2 regions of the Shewanella sp. HL-SH5 genome follow, and region 2 is predicted to be linked to the other one. Evidence: riboswitches for the same ligand, from Rfam matches in the RefSeq annotation. Region 2 holds a riboswitch; the other holds the start of a gene.
The links. Region 2 has a riboswitch for thiamine pyrophosphate ahead of ACRWQM_RS06165 (TonB-dependent receptor). Riboswitches for the same ligand answer to the same signal wherever they lie in the genome.
Positions count from the first base shown of each region.

Region 1 (8,885 bases), 300 kb from region 2:
ATTTCAATCATCACTGCACCTTAACTATTGTGTTTGTTACTGTTAGTGTTCAACAACCTTGCTCATCATTTAGGTCATCAACTTTTGCCATCACTGACAGATACGTTACTGGCAAACATGGCAATGCTTATCAATATTCATTTTGGCTTTTGACCAAGACAGCCTTTTAGCATCAAAACGATGTAAGACCCCGTACTCTATTGGTCGATCGATCATCTGGTTCATACCCGCTAACGCCTGCATCGATGCCATAACCCCAACTGCTGGGCCTAACACTCCTGCTTGGCTACAATTTTGGCTTAATATGCTGTCGGACGGATAAACACAGTGATAACAACCGTGAGAGTTAATGCTTGATACTTGCATCTCAGATGAATTTGGCAGAGGTAAATAGGCGAACCATTGGCCTTGATCAGCAGAAATTGATGCACTGATCAGCGGCATTTTATATTCAATCGCGATCCGATTAACTAATTGCCGGGTAGTAAAGTTGTCGCTGCAATCAAACAATACGGCTGATGAAAGGCCGCTAGCTAATGAAAATTTGGGGACAAGGCTGTTAAATAATGCCTGATAGTTACCAGGATTAATAAACACCTGATGGGCGCTTAAATCACAAACCACATTCCTTTGATGTAATTTTTTCATAGCAATACTGGCTTTATTATTCCCTATATCGTTAGCATCAAACAATATTTGCCGAGGCAGGTTAGACAACTCGACATCATCACCGTCAATAAGATGAATTATACTCACCCCAGATGCGGCTAAGTATTGCGCCACCAGCTGCCCTAAACCTCCAACGCCGACGATAATAGCGGTGGCATTCATCAAAGCTAACTGGCCTTTTTCTGACACATCAGTTAGTAGCATTTGTTTGGAGTACTGAATGTATTCATGATCATTTAAGCTAGTTTTCATATGCCCTCCAAATGCGTTTGGCTAGCGATAATGTCACTATCTTGGTATTGGGTTTGCCGATTAGGCTGAGTTGGCGGAGTCGATCTAGTTTGAGAACTAGATCCCGTTTGCTGTGTTGGTTCTGTTTGAAATGACGACTCGGTTAACTGTTGCCATTGCTGACTTAAGTTTTTATAGGAGACAGTCGCATCTTTGGCCTGAGTTATTGCCCGCACCACTGCAACATCATCTACACCAGTTTCGGCAACCTCTTTTAAGCAATCACCATCAATTCCCCCAATAGCAACAGTGGGATAATGACCATTTAGTAACGACACATAACAGGCTAGTTTTGTTAACCCCTGTGGCTTGGATGGCATCTGTTTAGTCGTGGTCGCGAATATATGCCCTAGGGCGATATAGGATGGTTTTAACTGAGTCGCGAGTAGTATTTCAAAGTAACTATGGCTAGATAACCCAAGCGCGATATTATTTGCTGCAAGGGCCGATAAATCTGCAACTAAGGCATCTTCTTGACCTAAATGTACCCCAAATGCACCGTGCTTAAGTGCAAGTTGCCAGTGATCATTAATAAACAATTGGGCATTAAAGTCTCGACCTAGCTGAATAGCACGTTGTATTTGTTGTTCTAACTCCTGTTGTTCTGACTGGTGTTGATCTAACAGGTATTTAGCGGCAATAGGCGCTGAGGCTTTCGGTTCTGAACTTAACTGCCCTGAACCGTATTTTGCTAACCACATCGCTTTGTGCTGTTCATCAACAAAACTGTGCACCTTGTCATAGGACACTACTTGCATATCTTCCACATCTTGCTTAATCCGCAGTTGCACTGTTTTACAGCCCGCTTTCAATAGCTTCTCTAACATATCTACCGATGACACCACAGGATAAATACCTAGTGGTGTCGACAGTTTTGTGAAATTAATAGTAGCTGTTCTTAATAGCGAGTTATTAACTTGTTGATCAATTCCAAGGGATGGTTTTACCGCTAAAGCAACCTCCTTTGGCGCGGTATCGGTAGCTTTAACATCTGCTACTAACTGTACAATATGTGGCATTAACTCAAGCAATGTTGGCCAACCGGTTCTGGCTAAACATCCAGGCCCTTGACCAAGCTTAATACCGTGTTTAAGACCGTTAGTGACATAGGCTTTAGCCAATACTATGGCATCGTGCTGCACAAAATCCTGTGCGATAAAACTGGCAGCTGCAGATGACAAGGTGCAACCACTACCATGGTTGTTAACCGAATCAACGCGATCTGAGCTTAATATAAACACGCTGTTATTATGCTCGGCGCTGCCACCTTCAACATGATGACAAATATAAACATCATGGGCTTTGTCAGCTTGCCATGGCGCATCGCCACCTTTGGCGACAACAGCACACTCAAAATAATCACTCACCCGCTTGGCCATAGTAACCATGCAATCAAGCGTCATATTTTGTGTATCAGTTAAGTTATGCTGACTGCCACTATCATCTGCCACGTTAGTGTTTGATGCTTTAGTCTCTGTCGCATTAGTGTGTATTGCATTAGTTTCTGTCGCGCGAGCATCTATCGCTTCAACAAGGCTGATTAACTCCATCTGATTTGGGGTGATCATATTAATCACTCCTTTAAATGGACTAAAATCTAGCCTGTGCTGATTAAGCTTATCACCGCTGCTGGCCACCATAACAGGGTCGAGGATCACTGCTATGCTTGCCCTACCATCGAGCTCGTTATTCGTACTAGTGCTAAAATTTCGCAACCAATTAGCCAGCTGATTAAGCTGATGTTGATTGGCAAGCAAACCAATTTTAATTGCTTTAGGCGGCATGTCGGTGATTAACGTATTGAGCTGTGCCAGTAACATTTTTTCTGACACAGCCTCAACTAAACTCACCTGTACTGAGTTTTGGGCAGTAAGCGTGGTGATGACACTACAACCATGGCATTGCAAGTCATTGATAGTGGCTAAGTCGGCTTGAATACCTGCTCCGCCACCACTGTCTGATCCTGCAATAGTCCACACTATCGGTTTAAGCCCAGCTGACTTTTTAACAGCTGATTGGACAGATTGAATTATTGGCGCCATTACTCAGCAACCTCTGCCACCGATTTTTGATGATACAAGTTAGAACCGGTCGCTTTAAATTCCGCTGACTTTTGTGCCATTTTTGCAGCTATTGTGTCTTTTGACTGAGTAGGTAGCAGATCACCTTGTGCTTGATAGGATTGATAATCAGCTGGCGAAATCACTTCAACATTTTGCAGCGCTTGTTTTTCAAGGTTGGCGGCATATTCACGCACATCTTGAGTGATTTTCATTGAGCAGAATTTAGGGCCACACATGGAGCAAAAATGGGCGACTTTGGCCGACTCCTGCGGCAATGACTCATCGTGATAGGCTCTGGCTGTGTCAGGATCAAGCCCTAGGTTATATTGATCTTCCCATCTAAATTCAAAACGGGCTTTTGATAATGCGTTATCACGTACCTGTGCCCCCGGATGTCCTTTGGCGACATCGGCGGCATGTGCTGCTATCTTGTAAGCTATTAGCCCTTGTTTTACATCTTCTTTGTTCGGTAGACCTAAATGTTCCTTGGGTGTGACATAACACAGCATAGCGACGCCATACCAGGCCATCATTGCCGCACCTATGCCAGAGGTAAAATGATCATAACCCGGTGCAATATCGGTCGTTTGTGGTCCTAAGGTATAAAATGGCGCCTCATCACAAAGTTCTAGCTGTTTTTCCATATTGATTTTAATCAACTGCATAGGCACATGGCCAGGGCCTTCAATAATGGTTTGCACATCATATTGCCAGGCAATTTTAACCAGCTCGCCTAAGGTTTCTAATTCGGCAAATTGTGCTTCATCATTGGCATCGGCAATCGAGCCTGGACGCATACCATCACCTAATGACAAGGACACGTCATAGGCTGCACAAATCTCACAAATATCTCGAAAGCGTTCATACAAAAAGCTTTCTTTATGATGACTTAAACACCACTTGGCCATAATAGAGCCACCACGAGACACCATGCCGGTTAAGCGTTTGGCTGTCATAGGCACATAGCGTAATAACACGCCAGCATGAATGGTAAAATAATCAACGCCCTGCTCGGCTTGTTCAATCAAGGTATCTCTAAACACTTCCCAAGTAAGATCTTCTGCCACGCCGTTTACTTTCTCTAGCGCTTGATAAATGGGGACTGTGCCAATAGGAACAGGTGAATTACGAATTATCCATTCGCGGGTTTCGTGAATATATCTGCCAGTCGATAAATCCATTACCGTGTCAGCGCCCCAACGTGTCGACCACACCAACTTCTCAACTTCTTCTTCAATCGATGATGTCACCGCTGAGTTACCAATATTGGCGTTCACTTTAACCAAAAAGTTACGCCCAATAATCATAGGCTCTGACTCTGGATGATTAATATTAAGCGGAATAATAGCGCGGCCTCTCGCCACTTCACTGCGGACAAATTCAGGGGTAATTAACTCACCAATCACAGCACCAAAGGATTCACCCTTAGCTTTTTTTGTTAGCACAGGATCGCTAACCTCTTGCCTTGCCATATTCTCGCGAATGGCAATGTATTCCATTTCAGGAGTAATAATCCCCTGGCGAGCATAATGCATTTGCGTCACTCGCTTACCCACTTTGGCACGGCGCGGTGGCACTAGCGCATCAAAGCGTAAATGGTCCAAACCATCGTCAGCTAAACGTTGTTGGGTAAAATGAGAGCTAGCACCATCAAGTGCTTCGGTATCGTCACGCTCTTCAATCCAAGTTTGACGAAGCTTGGCTAAACCCAAGCGCACATTGATTTCAGCATTGGGATCAGAATACGCACCAGCACAATCGTAAACCTTTAACGGAGGATTTTGCTCTGTAAGGGGATTGGTGTCATCACCGCCCAAAATGGTATCGGTTTGATGAATTTGGCGCATGGCTACGCGTAAATCAGCACGGCTACCTTGCAGATAAATTTTCTCAGAATTGGGATGTTGTAATGGTTTTAAGTTATCAATAAAAGCTTGTGCGCTAGCACGGGTTTCGCGACGATTTGACATGAGCAACCTCGAATAAAATGAGAGAAAGTTGCTTGTCTGGAGGAAAGTGTGTTGAGAGCGAGCAATATCGTTAACGCAATTCAAAGAATGGTTAGACGCAATTGCTGTCAATAATCAAAAGAGGTAAACACGGGTAAAACTAAGTGGATATGGTAAAACCACTTAAGTTTTACGCATGAATAATCACCAAGGATTATTATGCTTGTTACCTACGCAGGTTTTAGCCTGATCAGGTTCAACGGATCCCGAATTAACGGTCTCAGCCTTAATGGCACTCCGACAAGATTCGGTAAGTATAGCCAGAAATAAACCTCAATAACAAGATGTAATATCTGCATATATTTTCAAGGTGATCTTTAACCTCCCAAGTTGATCAATAAAGAAAAATGAATTATTTTTCAATAACTGTCGCAGTCTCCCCACTAACCTAGTTATAATTAGCGGGTTTATGTAAACGCAAAGATGCGTAGAATTTTAGGAGATAATTTCCATGCCAGGTTTTGAATTATTCGGTCCAGAAGAAAAGCAGGAAGTCGCTGACGTAATGGAGAACGGTTTTACTTTCCGTTACAACTTTGACCATATGCGTAATGATCGCTGGAAAACTCGCGACATGGAGCAATTACTCTGTGAGAAGATGAACGTTAAACACGCTCATCTTGTATCAAGTGGTACTGCTGCACTTCAAACTGCTATGGCTGCAGCGGGTGTTGGCGCAGGTGATGAAGTTATTGTACCGCCGTTTACTTTTGTGGCTTCTGTGGAAGCAGTATTTATGGCTGGCGCAATCCCTATTTTTGCTGAAATTGATGAAACCTTATGTTTATCGCCAGAAGGCATTGAAGCGGTTATCACCCCACGCACCAAAGCAGTAAATCTAGTGCAAATGTGTGGCTCTATGGCAAAAATGGATGAAATCAAAGCCGTCTGTAAGAAGCACAACTTGATTATTCTTGAAGATGCTTGCCAGGCCATAGGTGCAAGCTACAAAGGTCAAGCACTAGGCACTATCGGTGATGTCGGTTGTTACTCTTTTGATTCTGTTAAAACCATCACTTGTGGTGAAGGTGGTGCTATTGTCACTAACAATTCAGACATCTACAATCACAGCCATATGTTCTCTGACCATGGCCATGATCATGTCGGCAGTGACCGTGGCGCTGAAGGTCACCCAATAATGGGATTGAACTTCCGTATATCTGAAATGAACGCTGCAATGGGTTTAGCCCAGTTACGTAAGCTAGACAAAATTATTGCGATTCAACGTAAAAACAAAAAGACCATTAAAGATGCGATGGCACAAATTCCAGAAGTGACTTTCCGTGAACTACCTGATCCAGAAGGTGACTCAGCAGGTTTCTTAAGCTTCTTCTTGCCTACAGAAGAGCGCACTATTGAGATAAACAAAAAACTTGCAGCTAACAAGGTCGATGGTTGTTTTTACTGGTATATCAACAACTGGCATTACCTTAAAAATTGGAAACATATTCAGGAACTTAAAGCCCCTGCTGCGTTACCAATTATGTTAATTGCTGACCGCCCTGACTATACACAAATTAAAACACCAAAATCAGATGCCATTATGAGCCGTACGATTTCGATGTTAATTAAACTGTCTTGGACAGATGAGCAAATTGCAGAGCGTATTGAAAACATCAAACGTGCTTTTGCTTAAATAACTTATCTTCTATCACCTCATTTGAGGTGATAGTACTTTTTACAGTAAATATCTCAATTGGAGAGTGTTGTAATGAGTTTTAAAAATTTTAAATGTGTACCAAAAATGATTTTTGGTCGTGGCTCGTTCGTGCAATTGGACGTGGTATTAGAGCAAGAGCGCAAAGAAGCCGATGATTTTGTGGTATTTCTGGTTGACGACGTACACCAAGAAAAACCATTAGCAGGGCGAGTTCCCAACAAAAGCCAAGACTTAGTCATTTACGTTAACGTAGATGACGAACCAACAACGGTACAAGTTGATGCATTAACAGCACAAGTGAAAGCCTTTAACACTAAGCAACCAGTCAGTGTTGTTGGTTTAGGCGGCGGCTCTACAATGGATTTAGCTAAAGCGGTATCGCTTATGCTAACTAACCCAGGAAGCTCATCTGAATACCAAGGTTGGGATTTAATTAAAAACCCTGCAATTCACCACATTGGTATTCCTACAGTATCCGGTACCGGCGCTGAAGCATCACGTACTGCGGTACTGTGTGGCCCAGTGCGTAAGTTAGGCTTAAATTCTGACTACACTGTGTTTGATCAAATCATTATGGATTCTGAGTTAATTGCAGGTGTTCCAACAGATCAATGGTTCTACACTGGTATGGATTGCTTTATCCACTGTGTTGAGTCTTTACAAGGGACTTACCTGAACGAATTTGCTAAGGCCTTCGCTGAAAAATCGATGGATTTATGTCGCCAAGTTTACCTAGACGATCATCCAGAAAAAGATGACAAGCTAATGATGGCCTCTTACATGGGCGGAATGAGCATTGCTTATAGCCAGGTGGGTGCATGTCATGCGGTGTCTTACGGTTTAGGCTATGTATTAGGCTACCATCACGGTATCGGCAACTGTTTAGCATTTGATGTGTTAGAAGAATTCTATCCAGAAGGTGTGAAAGAATTCCGTAAAATGATGGAAATTCACAACATCACCCTACCGAAAAACATCTGTAAAGACTTACCAGATGAAACTATAGCTAAGATGGTTGCAGTCACTAAGAGCATGGGCCCACTATGGGACAATGTTTACGGTAAAGGCTGGGAAGAAAAAGTTACCGATGAAATGCTGACTAAGTTATTCCGTCGTATATAATACGGCTAAGTCATTTTGTCATAAGGGCTCAGATGAGCCCTTTTGTTTACCATTAAAATAGGTTTTTATTGATGAATGTTACTCTATTAATTCCAGCTCGTTATGGTTCAAGTCGTTTTCCTGGCAAGCCATTAGCGCCTATTAATGGTAAACCGATGATCCAACACGTTTACGAACGTGCTTCATTAGCCAGAGGGTTAGACAATATTTACGTTGCCACTGACGATGTTCGCATTAAAGATGCCGTTGAAGGTTTTGGTGGTAAAGTGGTTATGACTAGCGCTGATGCCGCATCGGGTACCGATCGTATTAATGATGCTATCAGCCAGTTAGGCTTAGCCGATGATGATTTAGTGATTAACCTACAGGGCGATCAACCCTTAATCGACCCTATTTCGATAGAACAAATCATTAGCTTATTTGAACGCCACCCTGGTGAATTTGAAATGGCGACCTTAGGATTTGAAATCACCGATAAGAAAGAATTAGACGACCCAATGCACGTTAAAATGGTGTTCGATAATGACTTCAACGCACTGTATTTCTCACGCGCACGCATTCCGTTTGGCCGTGACACTAACGAATACCCTGTCTACAAACACTTAGGTGTTTATGCTTACACCCGTCGTTTTGTTAATGCCTTTGCCCAATTACCACTAGGTAAGTTAGAAGACCTAGAAAAATTAGAGCAACTGCGTGCATTAGAATACGGCTATAAAATAAAAATCGCGATTAGCGCATTCGATTCACCAGAAGTCGATACCCCTGATGATATTCGTAAATGTGAATTACGCTTAGCGGTTGATTAACTAAACCTTGGAGCATCAGTATGGATTTATCAGGTTTTGAAGTGTGGATTATCATTGGTTTAGTGGTGGGTGTTATTGCCAGTAATTTAGCCGTATTAAAGTACAGCGCTAAATTTAAAATGCCACATTTAGGTGATCACAAAGATAAAAGCATTGCTCCAGGTGAAAGCGCAGATAAAAATGCCGATGAACATCAGAATGACAATACAGGCGCTAATGCTGGTATAAATAGTACTGATACAAGCAAAAAAGATAACCCATC
Region 1 is NZ_CP195038.1:1,729,780-1,738,664, reverse strand. Features, by position in the region: gene thiS (sulfur carrier protein ThiS) at 1-11, opposite strand, end outside; gene ACRWQM_RS07505 (HesA/MoeB/ThiF family protein) at 106-921, opposite strand; gene ACRWQM_RS07500 (bifunctional hydroxymethylpyrimidine kinase/phosphomethylpyrimidine kinase) at 918-3,002, opposite strand; gene thiC (phosphomethylpyrimidine synthase ThiC) at 3,002-4,993, opposite strand; TPP riboswitch at 5,183-5,282, opposite strand; gene kdnA (8-amino-3,8-dideoxy-alpha-D-manno-octulosonate transaminase KdnA) at 5,484-6,668, shown strand; gene kdnB (3-deoxy-alpha-D-manno-octulosonate 8-oxidase KdnB) at 6,744-7,814, shown strand; gene kdsB (8-amino-3,8-dideoxy-manno-octulosonate cytidylyltransferase KdsB) at 7,886-8,623, shown strand; gene ACRWQM_RS07475 (DUF2897 family protein) at 8,644-8,885, shown strand, end outside.
Region 1: linked by a shared signal. The riboswitch ahead of thiC (phosphomethylpyrimidine synthase ThiC) and the one ahead of ACRWQM_RS06165 (TonB-dependent receptor) in region 2 are both predicted to bind thiamine pyrophosphate.

Region 2 (8,885 bases):
TTTGGGATCGATGGCATGAATGTGATGATGCATAAAAGGTCCAGTCGCTAAAAACGATAATGAACCCATGCTGCCAAAATTGCCGGGTTTACGCAAACGACTACAATGAAAAAGCATCATTAGCGGTTATATTTATTGAAAAATACTATAAACTTAAGCCTATCCACATTTTGTCATTCAACATGGCTACCGCAAAAAGGACAATCAAATGGCTGAAGAAACCATTTTTAGCAAAATTATTCGTCGTGAAATTCCTGCTGATATTCTTTATCAAGACGATTTGGTTACTGCATTTCTTGATATTTCACCGCAAGCACCGACGCATATTTTGATTATTCCTAACCATTTAATAGCGACTGCAAATGATGTTAAAGCGTCTGATGAGTTAGCTTTGGGTCGAATGATGACTGTCGCGGCCAAGCTTGCCGATGAAGCAGGCATTGCCGAAGATGGTTATCGGTTGATCATGAACTGCAATAAACATGGTGGCCAGGAAGTGTACCATATTCATCTGCATTTATTAGGTGGTAAGCCGCTTGGACCTATGTTGAGCCGCGGCTAATGAAAATTAATTCTGATTTTTTCCCGTTAACGGAAGTGGCAACCCGATTTGTTAATCAATTAGCCCAGTGCCGTCGATTAGGCTTGTCGGTTAAAGAAGCCAGCGAACACCATGTACTTATTGAACTACCTTATAGTCAAGATATTATCGGTTATCCAGATACCGGTGTTATTCATGGCGGCGTGATCACCACATTGATTGATACAACCTGCGGCACTGCGGTAGTGTGTGCAATTTTAAAAAAATATCAAACCTTAGAAATATCACCCACATTAGATCTACGTGTCGATTATATGAAACCGGCTGAGCCGCACAAAGCTGTGTATGCGTTTGCTGAATGTTATCGATTATCCTCTAGCGTAGCCTTTACCCGTGCAATCGCTTATCAGGACAGCATAGATGAGCCTATTGCCCATGCCGTTGGCACCTTTATGCGTATCAGTCCTGAAATGGTCGGCGAAGAGTTTCGCCAGGCATTAATGGGCAATTTACCGGAGGCCAAACATGACTGAATCTAAAATCTTAGCGAACAAAGCCGATATGCCAGACTCTTCAGCCTCACTGGATGTGAGAGATGTGGTAAAACGTGCGATTGAACTGAATGACTACAGTTATTTGCTGGCTAAAGTGCCGTATTCACAATTTATTGGTATGTCGGTAGAACGATTTGGCGACGAAATGGTGTTTAAATTACCCGCTAAGGATGACAATATAGGTAACCCTATATTGCCCGCTATACACGGTGGGGTAATAGCAGGTTTTATGGAAATGTCGGCAATTGTGCAATTAATGGTGTTCATGCAAGCCAAAAAGGTGCCTAAAATTGTCGATTTCTCCATTGACTATTTACGCGCAGGTTTACATCAAGATACCTTTGCAGAATGTAAAATTACTCGCCAGGGACGAAGAGTCGCGAATGTGAGTATTAATTGTTGGCAAACCAATAGAAAGCAGTTAATTGCCACTGCTAGAGCACATTTTTTGATTGAATAAATGAAGAGGCTTTGCAATGAATATCAAAAAGTTAACGGGTTACTTCGTATTATCTGTAAGTTTATTATTGTCAGCCTGTGCAAATCATACAGCGGGTATTTCAGTTAATTCACAAGGCGAAGTACGAGTCGACAATAGTACTTTTGGCCGACAAGTGTCAGTGACTAATGTAAATGAGCGCCAGAGCGCAGATTTAATTCAAGCAGCGGCACAAATCAATAGTTTAGTGGCAACAGATTTACGCCTACAGTATAAATTCACCTGGTTTGATGCCAGTGGTTTTACCATTGAAGATGAAGCCACTAGCTGGAAATCACTCAAGCTACACGGCAAACAACAAATACAAGTTAATGCGGTTGCCCCTAATGCCACAGCCACTCGGTTTGAAGTGTATATTCGCCAGGCATTTTCAAATTAACCGATAACTTATCTAAACAGCTGTTTAGCTTTTAAGATGAGTAAAAATCCACGTTTTTTAAGCCAGCATTTGCTGGCTTTATTTTTAGTCAGAAAAAAGTATTAGTTTTGCCTGCTAGCGAGCTAAATTTAAGATATAATCCCCTCCGCCAAGGGGTGTTTTACTGGTTAAATTTTATATTTAATTGGAAAACTGAGATATCAAATGATGAACCCTTAGAACCTGATCCGGCTAATACCGGCGTAGGAATGGGCCACTTCGATCTCATGGATGTGCACTTCTTTATCGCTACTTGCCGGATCTCAAACTTAATATTTGAGGTCCTATGCTTCCTGTAAAAAATATCTTCCCAGCAAAATCATCACTCGCATTAGCTGTTCTTACGGCACTTTATGCAACCAATGGTCTTGCCGCAACTGAATCTATTGAGCGTATCGCACCTGAATCTGAAAAGATGGAAGTGATTGTCGTAAATGCAGATTTCAGCAATATCAGTCTTGATAAAATGCCTTCAAGTGTCACGGTTATCGATGCCCAGCAATTAGAAGATGAAGGCGCGCAGCATTTTGAAGATGTATTAAACTCTATTGCTAACTTTAACTGGTCGGGTGGTAGCTCACGCCCAAAATACTTCCAAATACGCGGAATTGGCGAACAAGAGCAATATCAAGGCGCGCCTAACTCATCGGTTGGTTTTATTGTTGATGATATCGATTTGTCAGGTCTTGGCATGGTGTCAAGCATGTACGATATGCAACAGGTTGAAGTATTACGTGGTCCACAAGGCACACAATACGGCGCCAATGCATTAGCGGGTTTGATCTATCTTAAAAGTAATGACCCAACAGACACTTTTGAAAATGGCGCCAAAGTCAGTTTAGGTGATGATAATCTGCAAACTTTTTCAGGTTTTAGCTCTGGTCCTATCACGGATTCAGGAAAGCTACTTTATCGAGTGTCGCTTGAAAAGCATGATCAGAATGGTTATAGAAACAACAGCTATTTAGGCCGTGATGATACCAATCAACGTGATGAATTGACCACCCGAGCAAAATTACGTTGGTATGCCACCGATGATGTACAGGCAGACTTCACCCTGTTACACGCCAACTATAACAACGGTTATGATGCATGGACATTGGATAATAATGGTTTTGATACCCTAACGGATCAACCCGGTATTGATAATCAAAAAACCACTGGCGCAGGGCTAAAACTGTCGTTCACAGGCGCTAAATATTTTGAATTAACCTCATTAACCTCATTTGCACAAACTGATCATCAACATGGATACGACGGTGACTGGGCTAATCCTGCTTATTGGAGCAGTAAAACCTGTAATGAATATGATGATAACTGGAATGTCACCGGCTCAGCACCTTGTGTTTACGATTATACCTGGAACAAAAAGGGCGATCGTAACACTGTATCGCAGGAGTTTCGCTTCACATCAAACCAGGCAAGTCGTATTTTTAATGACTCAACTGACTGGTTAGTTGGCGTGTATGCCATGAACCTTCAAGAAGACAATGATTTATATTCTGAATATAACACCTGGCCAGATGAAGTACTGCAATCAAGCTATGATGCATCTAATTTCGCGGTGTTTGCGCAACTTGACAGTCATTTAGGTGACGATTACTTACTGTCTAGCGGATTGCGCCTTGAGCGTCGCAACAGTGAGTACTCTGATACTAATAATGACAATTTCAAGCCTTCTGAAGACATGTGGGGCGGCCATATAGCCTTGTCTAAATCGCTTAATGCTGCACACAATGCTTATGGGAAAGTCGCGCGTGGCTACAAGGCGGGTGGTTTTAACATGACTTTACCGGCAGAGTTGGCTGATAAAAAACAATTCGATACTGAAATTTTATATAACTACGAGTTGGGTCTTAAGTCTGTGTGGTTAGCGGGGGCAATTGATACTAACTTTGCGCTTTTCTTTATGGACAGAGAAGAGCAACAAGTTGCAGCATCATTACAAGATCCTGAAAATCCACAACGCTTTGTGTTATTCACTGAAAATGCAGGCAGCTCAAGTAACTACGGCGCCGAACTTGACTTGAATTGGTACGCGACTGAAAATCTGCAAATGTACGGTAGTTTTGGCTGGTTAGAAACAGAATATGGCGATTATAGCTACCAGGATAAAAATGGGACTATTGTTGATTTATCTGGACGCGAATTAGCTCACTCTCCCAACTTTACTTACAGTGCTGGTGTGACTTATCTTGCTGACTCCGGTTGGTTTGCCAATATTAATACTAGTGGTAAAAGTGACTTCTATTATTCAGACAGCAATGACTCTCAATCTGACGCTTATAACATAGTCAATACTCGCCTAGGTTATGAAACACCAACCTGGTCGGCCTATTTGTGGGGTCGTAATGTGTTTGATGAAAACTATGGCGTACGTGGATTCTACTTTGGTAACGAACCCGATACAGATTGGGCTGATAAGCAATACATTCGTTACGGTGACCCACGTCAAATTGGCGTAACTTTCGACTATAAATTTATGTAATTTTTCGTGAAGCTCATTTGCATCATATGTTGATATTGGACCTTGTTAAATGAGCTTAACCATTGCGACGGTTTGGTATTTCCAGGCGCCGCAAAATACTATTTGAGGGGCAATAATGAAATTAACTGCAGAAATTAGCATGTATCCATTTAATGAAAATTACCTAGACCCTATTAAGTGGTTTATAGGCCGTGTTGACAGCTATAGCAATATTGAGCGAGTAACTAATGCTATGGCAACACAGATATGTGGAGAGTATGGGGATGTTATGTCGATGCTGGCGATTGAAATGCAAGCGGCACATGGTAAGTGGGGCAAGGCGGTATTTGTATGTAAGTTTATTGGTGGTGAACTTAATTTAGCCCACAGTGAGTAATGTTTATGTTTGAATTTAGCCAAACAATAAGCCAGGCCTTCAATGAAATGAGTGTGATGACCGCCTGGGAGGCCGTTGCAGTCATTTTAGCCGTGGTGTACCTAGCATTAGCCATGCGCACCAATATTTGGTGCTGGGCAGCGGCGTTTATCAGCACGGCAATTTATACGGTACTTTTCTGGAAAGTGTCTTTGTTAATGGAGTCAGTGCTTAATATTTATTATATGGCGATGGCTGTTTACGGTTATTGGATGTGGATGCAACAGCCGAGTAATAGCCCGGAGCATGCTATTAATGACAGTGGCTCGGCCATTGTTAGTTGGTCGCTTAATACGCATTTCATGTTGATTACTGTGACATCAATAATATCAATTATTGTGGGTTACTTTATGGCAACCTACACCCAAGCATCATTTCCTTATCTAGATTCTGCCACTACCTGCTTTGCCGTAATGACCACTTTTTTAGTGGCTCAAAAGGTGCTTGAAAATTGGTTTTATTGGATTGTTATCAATACGCTATCAATTTATTTGTACTTTAGTAAAGGCTTGATGCTGACAACTGCACTGTTTGTACTTTATGTCTTTATGGCTGTGGTGGGATACTTTATGTGGCGCAAAACATGGCTTGCAGAAACAGATTCAAATTCAGAGCCACTCTCTCAAAATGGTTGAATTAGAAACATTGGTTGCTCAATCAGCGTTAAACTTACTTCCTAATGACGTGGTCAGCTTGCTGCTCAAGCTTGTACCTTCGAACCAACTGGAAAAACTGGCTAAGTATTGCATCAGCGTTGAACACTTGTCAGCGGGATTGAGTAACCAAAATTATCTGCTTAAATGCCAAATTGAACAGATGCAAAAATCACAAGTGTTAAGAGTGAACCAAGTTGATGCTGTGTGGTGCTCTCGTCAAGATGAAGTCGCTAGCTGGCGTCAAGCACAGCAGATAGCAATAGCCCCTAAATTACACTTTTACAGTGATAATTATGAAATTTATCTCAGTGACTTTATTGTTGAAACCACACCTTGGCATAAGGCTTATCATGAGTATGGTGTAAATACTCCTCGCGAGGATGAGATACTCATAGGTACATCAAACTCACAACCTGTAGAACAACTATTTGAAGTATTAAAAAATCTATCAACTTTGCCTTTACCTGAAAAAAAGGTGAGCTTACTGCAACAATGGCACGAGTATCGGCAGCAGCTTATAGCCTCTTACCCGCAGGAAACCGCCGAATGGCAACACTATTTCAACCAACTCGACGACCAAAGCGACATGGTTAAGCAGTGGTTTAATGCATTAGAGGAATGTTTAATTACACCGACTTTTTGCCACAGAGATTTAACCCCCTTTAACCTGCTATTGGATATTCACGGCTATCAAAACAAAGGCTTAGCAAGATTAATGTGTATTGATTTTGAATATGCAGCCACCAGTCATCCTCTTTTTGATTTAGCGTCAATATTGGCAACCCACAGTTTATCAACGCAACAAACGGATACTTTGTTACAAGCCTACTTTCAATGGCAAGCAGAAACTGCATCTCCTTCACTAAACACTAATGCCCCTAAATGCGTAGCATATGCGATAAATTGTTATTGGCTATTTTGTGCGATGTGGGCTTTATTGATGGCAAGAAATACCTGCCAAAACTTCTTCCCCTTGTATCATAGGTACTTTTCATTAATTGATTTCAGCTATCCTTAAACGAAAATTTAGACAGTAAGTTAATCAATATTTATCATAAGCATTGCCAGATAGTGCTGAATTTGGGTTTAAATACCTCTGTGTTGAAATATTATTGCCTTATACAGGGTCTTATTTAGCCATACCCATTTACATAATATTTCTGACATAGTTAAAGTATTAACAATGTTGTTGTTTAATAAAGGAAGCCAGATGCAAACGTTATTTTCTCTATACCAAAAGATACTTCAAAAACTGTCTCATTTTGATGGTCTCGCCGCACTAGCATTAAGAATTTATCTTGCACCAGTATTGATGCAAGCTGGATATAATAAATTGTCTCATTTTGAAGATACCGCGGCCTGGTTTGGTAATCCTGATTGGGGCCTTGGTTTGCCCATGCCTGAAGTGATGACTGCTTTGGCGGCTGGAACTGAACTTTTCGGTGGATTTTTGTTGCTTATGGGATTAGCCACAAGACTTATTTCATTACCTTTGATAGTGACAATGGCTGTGGCAGCTTTTGCGGTTCATTGGCAAAATGGCTGGTTAGCGATTGCTGATGGCAGTTCATGGCTAGCTAATGACAGTGTGCTAGAAGCGGGTGAAAAACTCGCCGCCGCTAAAGCTATTTTACAGCAACATGGTAATTATGAATGGTTAACCAGTTCAGGTAACTTTGTTATTTTGAATAACGGCATTGAGTTTGCGATTACCTATTTACTGATGCTTTTGGTATTACTGTTCATGGGCGGAGGGCGTTACGTCAGCGTCGACTATTATATTCAGCGCTTTCTGGCTAAAACGGTATAAGCAGTATTCATGGCATACGTATTTATCACATTAGGCGAGTTTAATTCCAATTAAACCCAATTAAAGCCAATGCAAATATCCCACCAAACAGGTGGGATATTTGTTATTATCAGCCTAAATAAAGCCATCGCTAGGATAAAAACGTTGAAAGCATCAGAACTATTATTAACTCGTCAGTCTAGCCCAAGATTGACCACTCCAGCGCCAACGACAGAGCAGCTGGACTTCATTCTTAATGCAGCCGCTCGTGTACCTGATCATGGTGGGTTAACGCCATGGGAGTTTATTATTGCCCAAGATGATGGTCTGACTCGCCTTGCTGAGATTTTTGTCAGCGCCGCAAAAAAATCGCAAGCCGATGAAGCGCTTATCGAAAAAGCTGAAAAAATGCCATTTAGAGCGCCATTGGTTATCACTGTGGTCGCAAAAACACAAACTCATTCCAAAGTACCAATTATAGAACAGCACATAGCAGCAGGGTGTGCAACAATGGCGATGCAGCAGGCAGTGTTTTCTCTAGGATTAGGCGCTGTGTGGCGTTCGGGAGACTTTGCTTTTGACAGAAACGTACATCAAGATTTAGGCTTGAATGACAATGATCAAATAGTAGGCTTTTTATATATAGGTACGCCAACAGTAACAGCACCAATAAAGTCATTGAAAGAAGGGCGTCAATTTGCGCGCTTTTTGTAGAGGATACATTCTAGTGCCTGTTATCAAATAGGCACTAGCTATATGACAGTTTTATCTGTGTTGAATGTATGTGTTCAATTAGCCTATGAGGGCATACATTTCGGCGATAAAATTAAATGATATTGTTAAGCCGTTGTCACTTTCAAGTATCAAACTCAAGATAAAAAATTTACTTCAAAAACTTAACCAAAAGAAGTGAAGCTTTAGCACTTAAACTGTAAAACTTAAGCTATAAAGGTAAGGGGTATCAAATAACCCTTTTATTCAAGAGACTCTATCGGCAATGAGTTTTGAAACACATAATAACCGAATGGTCCCATCACTAAGCTTATTCCACTCCAAAACCAGCGTTTATTACTGCTTATTTGCGCATGCGAGGTAATCGCACGATAACAAAATAAAACATGTAATAGCATCAGTGTAACAAGCAGTATTGCTAGCGTAATATCCATATTGTCCATGTCATTTTTCCTTTGCGTTATGCAATGACTTTTATTAAGCATAATGGTTAATTGTGAACTTGCTGCAAAATAGTTAAAAATCCATCTTAATACTTAGCTGTATTATGTGCAGCAAGCTAATTTACCTTAAGTTTGCTCTAAATAAAAGAGCCTTAAGTTATTAAAATTTAAATTATTTTTTAGTATTACTTAGAACTAATACTTAGTAACTATTTCATTGTTGCTTTAGCGGGATCGATTTTTTTTCATCTAACCAAAGTGGGTATTTAATCATCACTTGTTTAAATAGATCACTGTTAACTAGCGCTGATAACCATTGCTGTACTTTAATATATTCACAAGACTCAAAC
Region 2 is NZ_CP195038.1:1,425,669-1,434,553, forward strand. Features, by position in the region: gene ACRWQM_RS06140 (M61 family metallopeptidase) at 1-33, opposite strand, end outside; gene hinT (purine nucleoside phosphoramidase) at 209-562, shown strand; gene ACRWQM_RS06150 (PaaI family thioesterase) at 562-1,074, shown strand; gene ACRWQM_RS06155 (PaaI family thioesterase) at 1,067-1,555, shown strand; gene ACRWQM_RS06160 (YcfL family protein) at 1,578-1,973, shown strand; TPP riboswitch at 2,115-2,239, shown strand; gene ACRWQM_RS06165 (TonB-dependent receptor) at 2,299-4,500, shown strand; gene ACRWQM_RS06170 (hypothetical protein) at 4,616-4,876, shown strand; gene pnuC (nicotinamide riboside transporter PnuC) at 4,882-5,550, shown strand; gene ACRWQM_RS06180 (phosphotransferase) at 5,543-6,589, shown strand; gene ACRWQM_RS06185 (HvfX family Cu-binding RiPP maturation protein) at 6,782-7,381, shown strand; gene ACRWQM_RS06190 (NAD(P)H nitroreductase) at 7,526-8,074, shown strand; gene ACRWQM_RS06195 (hypothetical protein) at 8,335-8,535, opposite strand; gene ACRWQM_RS06200 (glutathione S-transferase) at 8,750-8,885, opposite strand, start outside.